2 regions of the Streptomyces sp. NBC_00464 genome follow, and region 2 is predicted to be linked to the other one. Evidence: riboswitches for the same ligand, from Rfam matches in the RefSeq annotation. Region 2 holds a riboswitch; the other holds the start of a gene.
What was found. A riboswitch is a leader RNA that binds a small molecule or an ion and turns the genes downstream of it on or off. The one in region 2 is predicted to bind ZMP and ZTP.
Positions count from the first base shown of each region.

Region 1: another riboswitch for ZMP and ZTP. It lies ahead of glyA (serine hydroxymethyltransferase); the one in region 2 lies ahead of OG912_RS05725 (phosphoribosylaminoimidazolecarboxamide formyltransferase).

Region 1 is NZ_CP107899.1:1,970,353-1,976,702, reverse strand. Features, by position in the region: gene ligD (non-homologous end-joining DNA ligase) at 1-28, opposite strand, end outside; gene ku (non-homologous end joining protein Ku) at 89-1,228, shown strand; gene OG912_RS08430 (S53 family peptidase) at 1,295-3,205, opposite strand; gene OG912_RS08425 (tetratricopeptide repeat protein) at 3,461-4,957, opposite strand; gene OG912_RS08420 (hypothetical protein) at 4,938-5,141, shown strand; ZMP/ZTP riboswitch at 5,340-5,467, shown strand; gene glyA (serine hydroxymethyltransferase) at 5,512-6,350, shown strand, end outside.
Region 2 is NZ_CP107899.1:1,336,087-1,342,436, forward strand. Features, by position in the region: gene OG912_RS05720 (sensor histidine kinase KdpD) at 1-112, opposite strand, end outside; gene OG912_RS05725 (phosphoribosylaminoimidazolecarboxamide formyltransferase) at 327-1,478, opposite strand; ZMP/ZTP riboswitch at 1,510-1,593, opposite strand; gene OG912_RS05730 (ABC transporter ATP-binding protein) at 1,631-2,365, opposite strand; gene OG912_RS05735 (potassium-transporting ATPase subunit C) at 2,474-3,151, opposite strand; gene kdpB (potassium-transporting ATPase subunit KdpB) at 3,158-5,254, opposite strand; gene kdpA (potassium-transporting ATPase subunit KdpA) at 5,281-6,350, opposite strand, start outside.

The DNA.
Region 1 (6,350 bases), 630 kb from region 2:
GCCCCTCCACCACTGTGATCGGCGTCATACGATAAGAATCACACGAAAAATGGATGAGTACGGGCATAACGGATGTAAGGGGTGACCGGTGAGGTCCATATGGAACGGCGCCATCTCCTTCGGGCTGGTCAGCATCCCGATCAAGCTGGTCAACGCCACCGAGAACCACGCGATCTCCTTCCGGCAGGTCCACGTCACCGACGGCGGCCGCATCCGCTACCGCAAGGTGTGCGAACTGGACGGCGAGGAGCTGACCGCCGCCGACATCGGCAAGGCGTACGAGGACGCGGACGGCTCGCTGATCCCGATCACCGACGAGGACCTCGGCGCGCTGCCGCTGCCCACAGCCAAGACGATCGAGATCGTCGCCTTCGTGCCGGCCGACTCCATCGACCCGCTCCAGATGGACGCGGCGTACTACCTCTCCGCGAACGGCGTGCCGGCGGCCAAGCCCTACACCCTGCTGCGCGAGGCGCTGAAGCGCAGCCAGAAGGTCGCCCTCGCCAAGTACGCGCTGCGCGGCCGGGAGCGCCTTGGCATGCTGCGGGTGGTCGACGACGTGATCGCGATGCACGGCCTGCTCTGGCCGGACGAGATCCGGGCTCCCGAAGGGGTCGCCCCGGAGAGTGACGTGTCGGTCCGGGACGCCGAACTCGACCTTGCGGACGCCCTGATGGACACGCTCGGCGAGGTCGACATGGAATCGCTGCACGACGACTACCGCGAGGCGGTCGAGGAGCTCATCGCGGCCAAGGCCTCCGGCGAGACCCTGGAGCCGGCCGCGGCCGGTGAATCCGGCGGGAAGGTCATCGACCTCCTCGCGGCCCTGGAGAACAGCGTCCGGGCGGCGAAGGAGGCCCGCGGGGAGGGCGAGGCGGGCGAGGCGGACGAGGAAGGCGAGGAAGGCGAGGAAGAGGCGCAGGTCGCGAAGGTCACCTCGATCGCCGACCGCAAGCCGTCCGGCTCCACCACCCGTAAGACCCCCACGGGCAAGTCGGTGTCGCGCGCCGGATCCGGCGGGGCCCGGAAGACGGCTTCCTCCTCGCCCAAGCCCTCGGGGGCGAAGAAGTCCACGGCGAGTACGAGCAAGCCGGCGGCGAAGAAGACCGCGTCCAGCGGCCGGTCCGGCGCGAAGAAGGCGGCGTCGAAGACCGGTGCGTCCAAGAAGACGGCGGCCAAGAAGCAGAGCGGGACCAAGACCGCCTCGCGCAAACGGGCCTCTGCGTAACGAGCCGGCCGTCACGGGGCACTGTGCCCCGTGACGGCCGGCTCGCCCCGTCACGTACCGCAAGGCTCAGCGCCTGCGGTACGAGCTCACATAGCCGGAGGCCGGCGTACCGACACCCGTCACGTCGTCGTAGCCCCGCACCGCCGACAGCGAGGCGTCCTTGCCCAGGCTGCGCACCGAGGTCCGCAGGCCGTCCGCCGCGTCGACACCGTTGACGAAGTCCACCCGGGCGACCGCGAGATCATGGCCGGCACCCAGCGGGTGGTCCGTCACGTCGTGGTACGCCTTCGTGTGGGAGCGGGCGTAGATCGCCGGGTTGGCGAAACCGATCGGACGCCCGCGCTGCGCCTGCTGCGCCAGGGCCTGGACACCGGCGATGACCGGCGCCGCAAGCGACGTACCACCGATGCGGTACTCGTCGTACCCCAGCGATCCGTCCGGCAGCGTCTGGGTCTGGCCCACCAGGAAACCGGTGTTCGGGTCCGCGACGGCCGCGATGTCCGGGGCCGTGCGCATCCGGGTCTTCCCGTTCGCCTTCGCCAGCGAGTCCGGCACGGTGCCGCGCTGGTAGAACGGCTGCTTCACGGTGGAGCTGGTGCCGCCGCCCGCGCCCGAGGTGTAGGCGCCGGGGAAGCCGGTCCAGCTCTTGCCGTCCGCCGACAGGGGAGCGTTCGTCGTGCCCCAGCCGGTCTCCCACTTGTACGTGTCGCCCTTGCCGACGGCCAGGGACGTACCGCCGACCGAGGTCACCCAGGCGGAGTTGGCGGGCACGTCGATCTGCTTGGTGCCGGTGGACGCGACGTTGTCGCCGTTGTCGCCGGAGGAGAAGTAGAAGCCGATGCCCTCGACCGCGCCCATCTTGAACACCTGGTCGTAGGCGAGCGCCAGGTCAGGGGTCTGGTTGGCCTCGACGTCGCCCCACGAGTTGGAGACGATGTCCGCGAGCCGGGAGTCGACGACCTTGTTCAGCGAGTCCAGCAGGTCGTTGTCGTAGCAGGACGCGCCGCCCACGTAGACGATGCCGGCATCCGGCGCGACCGCGTGCACGGCCTCGACGTCGAGGGTCTCCTCGCCGTACCAGCCGGAGGCCCCGCACTCCTCGGTCTTCGTGTAGTCGTCCGGCAGCACCTGGCTGAGCTGGCCGTGCCGGTAGGGCGCGTCACCGTTGCGCTTCGCGTACTCGGCGGCGTCCTGCGCGATGGTGGGGGAGGCGTACGCGTCGGTGATCGCGACGGTCACTCCCTTGCCGGTGTAACTCCCGGCCCCGTACGCGGCGCGCAGCTGCTTGCCGGTGTACCCCTTGACCGCGTAGGGCACCTTGGCCCCGTACGCGCTCGGCAGGGTGGAGGCGGTCTTCGACCCGAAGTAGGAGGAGAACGGGCCGGAGTTGCGGAACACCGCGTCCGGCGGCGGCAGCACCTCGTCGTGGCTCGACCTGTGCGGTGCGTTGTCCAGGCCCGAGACGGCGAGTACGACATCGCTGAGCGCGGCGGGCACGGAGGCGGTGGAGGCAGGGGCGCGATAGGTCCGGCTGCCCTTGCGGTAGTTGTGCAGCTGGGTGCTGAACGCCTTCTCGGTCCGGGCTACTTCACCGGTGGCCGAGACGTAGTGCTGGTTGGCGCCGGTGACGGTCAGCCCGCTGGACTCCAGCCACCGGCTCACCCGGTCGATCTGGTCCTGGGTGGCCCCGAACCGCGCCTGCGCCTGCGTGGCGCTCAGGTACTTCCCGTACGACGGCGACTGCGGGTCGGAGACGGCTGCCGCGTAGGCGGCCAGCCCCTTCGCGTCCCGCCCGGCGAGGTGGACCCGGACGGCGACCTTTCCGCTGTCGGCCGTTGCTCCCCGGTCGGCCGTGGCGGTGGCCCAGGCCGGTTTGGTGCCCTGCAGCGCGTCCCGGCCGCTCGGCGCGGAATCCGCGCTGGCGTTGGGTATCCCGAGAGCGAGCGCACCGGCGAGCAGTGGCAGTGTCGCCGCCATGCTCAGCCCGGCGCGTCGTCGGGCGCGGCTGATTCTCAAAGTAACCCCCTGCGATGTGGGTCTCGCGTGTGGCGCATGTGCCGAATGATGTGCGCATGTAATGCGCCACTCTGGCGAGGAACGCCTCATGTATGGGGCATGCATTCACCAAGAATCAGCCAAGGTGGCCTGGACCACCGCCGGTTCGCGCCGAATCGGCGGGTATCGGGCACGTTGTCCGGTCACTCCTGACCGATCCGGATGACCGACGACAGGTCAGCCCGCGGCTGCCGGGTCTATCAGCCCGCTGCCGAAGGACGTCGAGGAGGTCACATACGTGCACCCGGTGTACCGGTAGCCGGGCTCGATCTTCGAACCGTCCGCGTAGCTGGTGGCATCGGCCCCGGAGCCGGCGGAGCCCTCGCGGTGCTTGTAGAGGAAGTGGTACTCGCCCGCGGGCAACCGCAGTGTCACGTGCGGATAGCTCTTCCCCGTGCTCTTGCACGCTCTGAGAGCCCCCGTCGACCAGGAGTACGACGTGCAGCTCCCGCAGCCCTTGATGGCCACCCGGCCCGTGACCGGCCCCGTGTAAAGAATCTCGACCCCGTCCGGGGCGTCGTTGGAGATGACGAGCTCCATCCGCGCACTGCCCGGCGCACTCCCGGGCGGCAGCCGCTTCCCGGCCTCCGGCCGGGTGTCGGCTATCTCCGCGGCGATCGCGATGTCCTGGGCCCGTCCCCGGCGCTTGTCCTTCCGGTAGGTGTCGGCGAAACCGGTCAGCGTCCTGCGCGCCTCACCGAACTCCTTGTCCTTGAACTCGTCCAGCCCGCAGGCGTAGACGCCGTCCCTGATTCCCCCGTCGGCGTCCTTGGTCAGCGCCGCGATGTCCTTGCCGGGCAACGAGGCCGTCGTCGCCCGCAGTTGGCGCAGCTGCTCCGTCGCCGCGCAGGGGTCGTCGCCGCGCACCGCGCCCGTCCGCGCCGCGATCTCCTTCGAGACGGCGGGCCCGACCTGCCCGGCCTGCGGGGACCCCGGGAACGTACGCAGCAGCTCGCCGAGCGCCCCGCCGCTCGCTCCCGCCGAGCCGTCCCGCAACTGCGAGACCCCGCACGCGTACAGGGAAATGGCCAGCGGCTCGTCGGGATACCGGGCCAGATCGCCCAGCAGCCCGGGATCGATCGAGTCGGGCACCGAACGCAGATAGGTCAGCGGCTCAATGGCCTCGCAGTGCTTCTTCTGTCGGTACGGCGCTGCTATGGCCCGGTAGTACGCGTCCAGCCGCGCCGGTACGAGCTTTCCGGCCCGCGATCCGGCATGGTCCTCACCGAGTTCGCGGTAGACGGCGAGCGCCGAACGGTAGTCCTGCTGAGCCGCCCCGAAGGGTTTGGCCGACGCCGCCTCGACCGTGCGGTTGCCCTCGTCCAGCCGGTCGAGCAGCATCTGCTCGACCGCCTCGTCCTGCGCGGAGCCGTAGTACACCGCACCGCCGGCAGGAACCGCCAGCATGACGAGCCCCGCTCCGGCCGCGACCACCGGCCGCCAGGACCCGCCCACCGCCGCGCGCCGCGCCGTCCACGCACCGTCGCCCGCGGCGACGGCCAGCGCGAGCAGATACCCGGTGACCAGGCCCCCGGACATGCCGTCGGGATCGGCGGGCAGGGCCGCGAGCAGCAGCCAGCCCGTCGCCACCCAGCACAGGAAGGCGCGGAACCACCGGCGCACCAGGACATACCCGAGCCCGAGACCGGTGAGATTGAGCAGGGCGACGGCCACCGCACGCACCACCGCACCGGGCGGCACCGGCCCCGGCGGCTCCGCGGGCGGCGGCCCGGACGGCCGGTCCGGGGGCACCCACCCGGGCGGCACCTGCCCCGGTGGCGGCGACTGTCCCGCCGACAGCGGTGCCCGTGCCGGCCGAGGCGGCACCGCCCACGTCCCGGACTCCGCGCGCTGCTGATCCCCCGACTCCATACGGTCCCCCCACCGTTGAGCCCCGACTCCGTCCCGATGAATCTGCCCACGTTCTTCACTGTCCACTCACATCCGAAGGGGTGTGAACCAGGGCGGAACTGGACACTCCGCACGCCCCTTGCGCCCCTTCGCGCTCCTTCGGGCGCCCGGATGCCCAGCCCCGGAACGCCCCGCCCGGTAGGGTGCGAGACACCGCGACTGGCGCGCATCCCCTCCGGGGGATGCTCAGTGGAATCGACCACGAGGGAGCGGTGCATCCCGGGCCTGCCCGGGTTCGTCATCGCCGGAGAGCCGTCCGCCTGGGCATCCGGGTCCACGCCGCAGCAACGCGGCCGACCCGGGAGGATCCCGTGACAGTGACCGCATCCGTACCCTCGCACCCCCGCCACCCCGCGCTGGCGGCAGCCGATCCGGAGCTTGCCGCGCTGGTGGCCGCCGAGGAACAGCTCCAGGCCGACACCCTCCGCCTGATCCCCAGCGAGAACTACGTCTCCGCAGCCGTCCTCGAAGCGTCGGGCACGGTCCTCCAGAACAAGTACTCCGAGGGCTACCCCGGCAAGCGGTACTACGAGGGCCAGCAGATCATCGACCAGGTCGAGACGCTCACCGTCGAACGGGCCAAGGCGCTCTTCGGCATGGACCACGCCAACGTCCAGCCCTACTCCGGCTCCCCGGCCAACCTCGCCGTCTACCTGGCCTTCCTCAAGCCCGGCGACACCGTGCTCGGCATGTCGCTCCCCATGGGCGGCCATCTCACCCACGGCTGGGGCGTCTCGGCCACCGGCACCTGGTTCAACGGCGTCCAGTACGGGGTGCGGCGCGACACGGGCCGTGTCGACCTGGACGAGGTCCGCGACCTGGCCCTCGCCGAACGCCCCAAGCTGATCTTCTGCGGCGGCACCGCCGTCCCCCGGGAGATCGACTTTGCCGGCTTCGCCGAGATCGCCCGCGAGGTGGGCGCGGTCCTGGTCGCGGACATCGCCCACATCGCGGGCCTGATCGCCGGCGGCGCGCACCCCTCGCCCGCCCCGCACGTGGACGTCGTCTCCACCACCACCCACAAGACCCTGCGCGGCCCGCGCGGCGCGATGCTCCTGAGCCGTGCCGAACACGCCCGCGCCCTCGACCGCGCTGTCTTCCCCGGCCTCCAGGGCGGCCCGCACAACCAGACCACGGCGGCCATCGGCGTGGCCCT
Region 2 (6,350 bases):
CGACGCAGTCGGTGCCCCGCTCCACACGGCGGTGCGCCTCGGAGAGCATCGCGTACGTCTTGCCGACGCCGGGTGCCGCACCGAGGTAGATCCGAAGTTTGCCGCGCGCCATGGCCCCATTGTCTTCCTGAAACCGGCTCTTCTCACGGAAACCGGTGGCGGCCGATGCGGCAGCCACTGTCGAAACTACCCCGTGAATTTCCGGCATATCGGGCGGGGGGTGCGGGTGCGCTCCGTATTGACGTAACTCTGATGCCTCCGCCGGAGGAGCCCGCCCCGCCCCGGCCGGAGGCGCTTCGGCCGGGCCGGGGCGGGCGGGGCCGCCGTCAGTGGTGGAAGAGCCGCAGGCCGGTGCGGGCCAGGGCGATCCCGTGGGCGCGGCAGGCGGCCTCGACCTCGTCGGACCGGATCGAACCGCCCGGCTCCGCGATGCACGTCACCCCGTGGCGGCGGGCGTGGTCGACGTTGTCCCGGAAAGGCAGCGAGCCGTCCGACACGAAGGAGACCCCTGTCAGCCGGCCGAGCCATTCGGTGCGCAGCGCCGCGTCCAGCTCGGGCGGCTCGCTGCCGAGTGCGTCCCGGCAGCGGTCCCGCTCGTCGGCGGTCAGGTCTCCCTCGACGAGCCGGATCTGCCAGTTGATCCGCTCCTGGCGGCGGATGCCCGTACGGAAGGCGAGATCACGCACCAGCGGATGCCTGCGGAGCCACCAGGTGTCCGTCTTGGCTCCGGCCAGCCGGGTGCAGTCCACCCGGGACTGCTGACCCGCGCCGATCCCGAGGGCCATGCCGTCCTTGAGGTAGCACACCGCGTTGGACTGGGTGCGGCGCAGCACCACGAGCCCGAGCAGCAGGTCCCGGCGGGAGGCGGCCGGCACCTCGCCGGTCACGACGTCCGCGATCACTTCGTCCGACACGGGTACGGGGTCGCGCTCCTGGGACAGCCGGAGGCCGAAGACCTCGCGGGACTCGGCGGCCGGGGCGGTGAAGTCCGGGTCGGCCTCCATGACGAGGAAGGTGCCGTTCTTCTTCCGGCTCAGCGCGTCGGCCACTCCCGGCGCGTATCCGGGCGCGACGATCCCGTCGCAGACGACCCGGCCGAGCAGCTCGGCCAGTTCGGCGTCGACCTCGTGCGAGACCGCGGCGAAGTCCCCGTACGAGGACTTGGGGTCACCGTCCCTGGCCCGCAGGTAGGCGCTGGTCAGCGGTCCGACCGTGGCGGGATCGACGCCGTGGAGGCGGGCGACGGCCTCGTCCACCGGGCCGGCCAGTGCCGCCCCGGCGGGCGAGACGTGCTTGAACGAGGTCGCGGCCGGCATGCCGAGCACGGCGGCCGCCTCACGGACGAGCTGCCAGGCGTTCAGGGCGTCCAGCCAGTTGATGTAGGACGGGACGCCGCCCAGCACCTTCAGCGGCGGGCGTCCCGGATGTACGGGAGCGGCTTCGGCGGCGGTCTGCTGGGGGTTCATTCCATAGCGCATGCGCACAGGTCACTCCTGGTCGGACGGACCGACGGAGCGCCCAGGCGGTCGGCGGCTCCTCCGTGGAGGGTCGCTCCCCGGTGGTGATCCACCTTCGCCAGTCACGACGGAATGATCCTAGGGAACGGGGAGCGGCGCCGCCAACTCCCCTGTCAGTGCTCGATGATGTGCCCGTCGCTGAGCTCCAGCACCCGGTCGGCGAGGCCGAGCAGCTGGGCGTCGTGGGTGGCGACGAGCGCGGTGACGCCCTCGCTGTGGACGACGGCGCGCAGCAGTTCCATCACCGCGAGGCCGGTCTCCGCGTCGAGCTGCCCGGTGGGCTCGTCGGCGATCAGCAGGGCGGGCCGGTTGGCGAGCGCGCGGGCGATCGCCACGCGCTGCTGCTGGCCGCCGGAGAGCTCGCCGGGGCGCTGAGCGGCGTGGTCGGCGAGGCCGACCAGGGAGAGGAGCAGCGAGACCCGCTCCTCGCGCTCACGCGGATCGGCCTTGCGCAGCCGCATGGGTACGCCGACGTTCTCCGCCGCGGTCAGGATCGGGATCAGGCCGAACGACTGGAAGATGAAGCCGATCCGGTCGCGGCGCAGCTCCAGCAGCCCGTTCTCGCCGAGCGAGGAGAGGTCCGTGCCGTCCACGGTGATCCGGCCGCTGTCGGGGGTGTCGAGGCCGCCGACCAGGTTGAGGAGGGTCGTCTTGCCGGAGCCGGAACGCCCCTTGAGCGCGACGAGCTCACCGCGCGGCACCTCGAAGGACACGCCACGCAGCGCGTGCACGGCGCCGGCCCCGGAGCCGTAGGAGCGGTGCAGGTCCTCGATCCGGACCATCGGCCGCTCGGCGACGGTCGTGCCGCCCTCCCCGCCGACGTCCGTGGCGGCAGTGCTCTCGGTCATGTCGCTCCCCGTGTGTCGGTCCTGTCGGCCGCCAGTATGTGCATGCGGCACGGGGTCGGGCAATGCCCGGGTCCGGCCGTAGTGGCCGGACCCGGGCATTCGGGGTGTTCAGCGCGTTCCGGCCTCGTCGGTGAGGTGTCTCAGCGCGATGTTGAGCTGGAGGACGTTGACCCGGGGTTCGCCGACGAAGCCGAGGATGCGGCCGTCGGTGTGCTGGTCGACGAGCTTCTGGACCTGGGCGGCGTCGAGGTGGTTGCGTGCGGCGACGCGGTTGACCTGGAGGTCGGCGTAGGCCGGGGAGATGTCGGGGTCGAGTCCGGAGCCGGAGGAGGTGACGGCGTCTGCCGGTACCTGGGAAGGGCTGACGGGGTGGCCGGGGACGGAGTTGTCCTTGACGACGTCGGCCTTGGCGGCGGTGACCCAGTCGATGAGTTCCTTGTTGTCACCGGAGCGGTTGGTCGCGCCGGAGAGGATCAGCGAGTACTGGGTGTTGACGCTGTTGGTGCCGAGGCCGTTGGAGGGGCGGGGCTGGAACCACTTGAGGTCGGGGGCCGGGGTCTCCTGGCCCTCCTTGAGGGGCAGGTCGTAGCGCTGGCCGATGAGTTCGGAGCCGACGACCTTGCCGTTGGCGCTGATCTCGGAGCCGTTGGCGCGGCCGGGCATGAGGCCCTGGGCGACGCCGGTGACGGCGAGCGGGTAGATGACGCCGCAGACCAGGGTGAGGACGAGCAGGGCGCGCAGTCCGGCCCAGAGCAGTCGGGCGGAGTTTCCTACGGAGGTGTGCATGGCAGGTCAGCCGATTCCGGGGATGAGGGAGATGATCAGGTCGATGATCTTGATGCCGATGAACGGGGCGATCAGGCCGCCGAGTCCGTAGACGCCCAGATTGCGCCGGAGCATCGAGTCGGCGCCGCTGGGGCGGTAGCGGACGCCCTTGAGGGCGAGCGGGACCAGCGCGACGATGATCAGCGCGTTGAAGATCACGGCGGACAGGATCGCGGACCGGGGCGAGGACAGGTCCATGATGTTGAGCTTGTCCAGGCCCGGGTAGACCACGGCGAACATCGCGGGAATGATCGCGAAGTACTTCGCGACGTCGTTGGCGATGGAGAACGTCGTGAGTGCGCCTCGGGTGATCAGGAGCTGTTTGCCGATCTCGACGATCTCGATCAGCTTGGTCGGGTTGGAGTCCAGGTCCACCATGTTCCCGGCCTCCTTGGCGGCCGAGGTTCCGGTGTTCATGGCCACGCCGACATCGGCCTGGGCGAGCGCCGGGGCGTCGTTGGTGCCGTCGCCCGTCATCGCGACGAGTTTGCCGCCGGCCTGCTCCCGCTTGATGAGGGCCATCTTGTCCTCGGGGGTGGCCTCGGCGAGGAAGTCGTCGACACCCGCCTCCTCGGCGATGGCCTTCGCGGTCAGCGGGTTGTCGCCGGTGATCATGACCGTACGGATGCCCATCCGGCGCAGCTCGTCGAACCGCTCGCGCATGCCCTCCTTGACCACGTCCTTGAGGTGGATGACACCCAGGACCCGGGCCCCGTCCGTGTCCTCGCGGGCCACCAGCAGCGGGGTGCCGCCGGCCTCGGCGATGCGGTCGGTGAGCGCCTGCGCATCGGCGGAGACGCTGCCGCCCCGTTCCTTCACCCAGGCGACGACCGATCCGCTCGCGCCCTTGCGGACCTTGCGTCCGTCGACGTCCACACCCGACATCCGGGTCTGGGCGGTGAAGGCCACCCACTCGGCGTGGGCGAGTTCGCCCTGGTGGCGCTCGCGCAGGCCGTACTTCTCCTTGGCGAGAATCACCACGGACCGGCCCTCGGGCGTCTCGTCGGCCAGCGAGGAGAGCTGGGCGGCGTCCGCCAGTTCGGCCTCCGTCACACCTGCGACGGGGAGGAACTCGGCGGCCTGGCGGTTGCCGAGGGTGATGGTGCCGGTCTTGTCGAGCAGCAGCGTCGACACGTCGCCCGCCGCCTCGACGGCACGCCCGGACATGGCGAGCACATTGCGCTGCACGAGCCGGTCCATGCCGGCGATGCCGATCGCGGAGAGCAGCGCGCCGATGGTGGTCGGGATCAGGCAGACCAGCAGCGCGGCCAGCACGATCATGGACTGCTCGCTGCCGGCGTAGATCGCGAAGGGCTGGAGGGTGACGACGGCGAGCAGGAAGACGACGGTGAGGGACGCCAGGAGGATGTTCAGGGCGATCTCGTTGGGCGTCTTCTGCCGGGCGGCACCCTCGACCAGGGCGATCATCCGGTCGATGAAGGTCTCGCCGGGCTTGGTGGTGATCTTGATGACGATGCGGTCGGAGAGCACCTTCGTACCGCCGGTGACGGCGCTGCGGTCGCCGCCGGACTCCCGGATGACCGGGGCCGATTCGCCGGTGATCGCGGACTCGTCGACGCTCGCGACGCCCTCGACGACATCTCCGTCGCCCGGAATGATGTCGCCGGCCTCGCAGACGACGAGATCACCGATGCGCAGTTCGGTCCCGGGGATCCGTTCCTCGTCCGCGCCGGTGATCCGGCGGGCGACGGTGTCGGTCTTGGCCCGGCGCAGGGTGTCGGCCTGGGCCTTGCCACGGCCCTCGGCGACCGCCTCCGCCAGGTTGGCGAAGACCGTCGTCAGCCACAGCCAGACGGCGATCGCCCAGCCGAACCAGTCGGTCGGATCCAGCGCGGCAAGCACGGTGGTGAGCACCGAACCGACCAGCACCACGAACATCACCGGCGACTTGACCATGATCCGGGGGTCGAGCTTGCGTATCGCGTCGGGGAAGGAGGCGATCAGCATCCGGGGGTCGAACAGCCCGGCGCCGACGCGCCCTTCGGGAGCGGCCCCGGCCTGGGTGTCCTGGTGCGGTGGGCGGGCCGGCGTGACTGTGGACATCGCGTCCTCTTGCTTCGTACGGATGGTCATGACGCCAGCCCCTCGGCCAGCGGCCCCAGGGCGAGGGCCGGGAAGTAGGTCAGACCGGCGATGATCATGATGGTGGCGACCAGCAGTCCGCTGAAGAGCGGTTTGTGCGTGCCGAGGGTGCCGACGGTGGCCGGTACGGGCCGCTGCTCGGCGAGGGAGCCGGCCAGCGCCAGGACGAAGACCATGGGCAGGAACCGGCCCAGCAGCATCGCGAGTCCGATCGTGGTGTTGAACCACTGGGTGTCCGCGTTGAGCCCGGCGAACGCCGAACCGTTGTTGTTGGCGCCGGAGGTGTAGGCGTACAGGATCTCCGAGAAGCCGTGCGCGCCCGAGTTGGTCATCGAGTTGCCCGGGGTGGGCAGGGCCATCGCGACGGCGGTGAAGCAGAGCACCAGGGCGGGTGTGATCAGGATGTAGCAGGCGGCGAGCTTGATCTCGCGGGTGCCGATCTTCTTGCCCAGGTACTCCGGCGTACGGCCGACCATCAGACCGGCGATGAACACCGCGATGATCGCCATGATCAGCATCCCGTAGAGACCGGAGCCGGTACCGCCCGGCGCGATCTCGCCGAGCTGCATGCCGAGCATCGTGATGCCGCCGCCGAGGCCGGTGTACGAGGAGTGGAACGAGTTCACCGCTCCGGTCGAGGTGAGCGTGGTGGCCACCGCGAAGATGGACGAGCCCCCGACCCCGAAACGGTTCTCCTTGCCTTCCATCGCCCCGCCGGCGATGTCGAACGCGGGCCCGTGGTGGGCGAATTCGGTCCACATCATCAGCGCGGTGAAACCGAGCCAGATGACGCCCATCGTGGCGAGGATCGCGTATCCCTGCTTGAGCGAGCCGACCATGCGGCCGAAGGTGCGCGTCAGGGCGAACGGGATGACGAGGATCAGGAAGATCTCGAAGAGGTTGGAGAGCCCGTTGGGGTTCTCGAAGGGGTGGGCCGAGTTGGCGTTGAAGTAGCCGCCGCCGTTCGTACCCAGTTCCTTGATGACCTCCTGCGAGGCGACCGCGCCGCCGTTCCACTGCTGCGAGCCGCCCGTGAACTGACCGACCTCGTGGATGC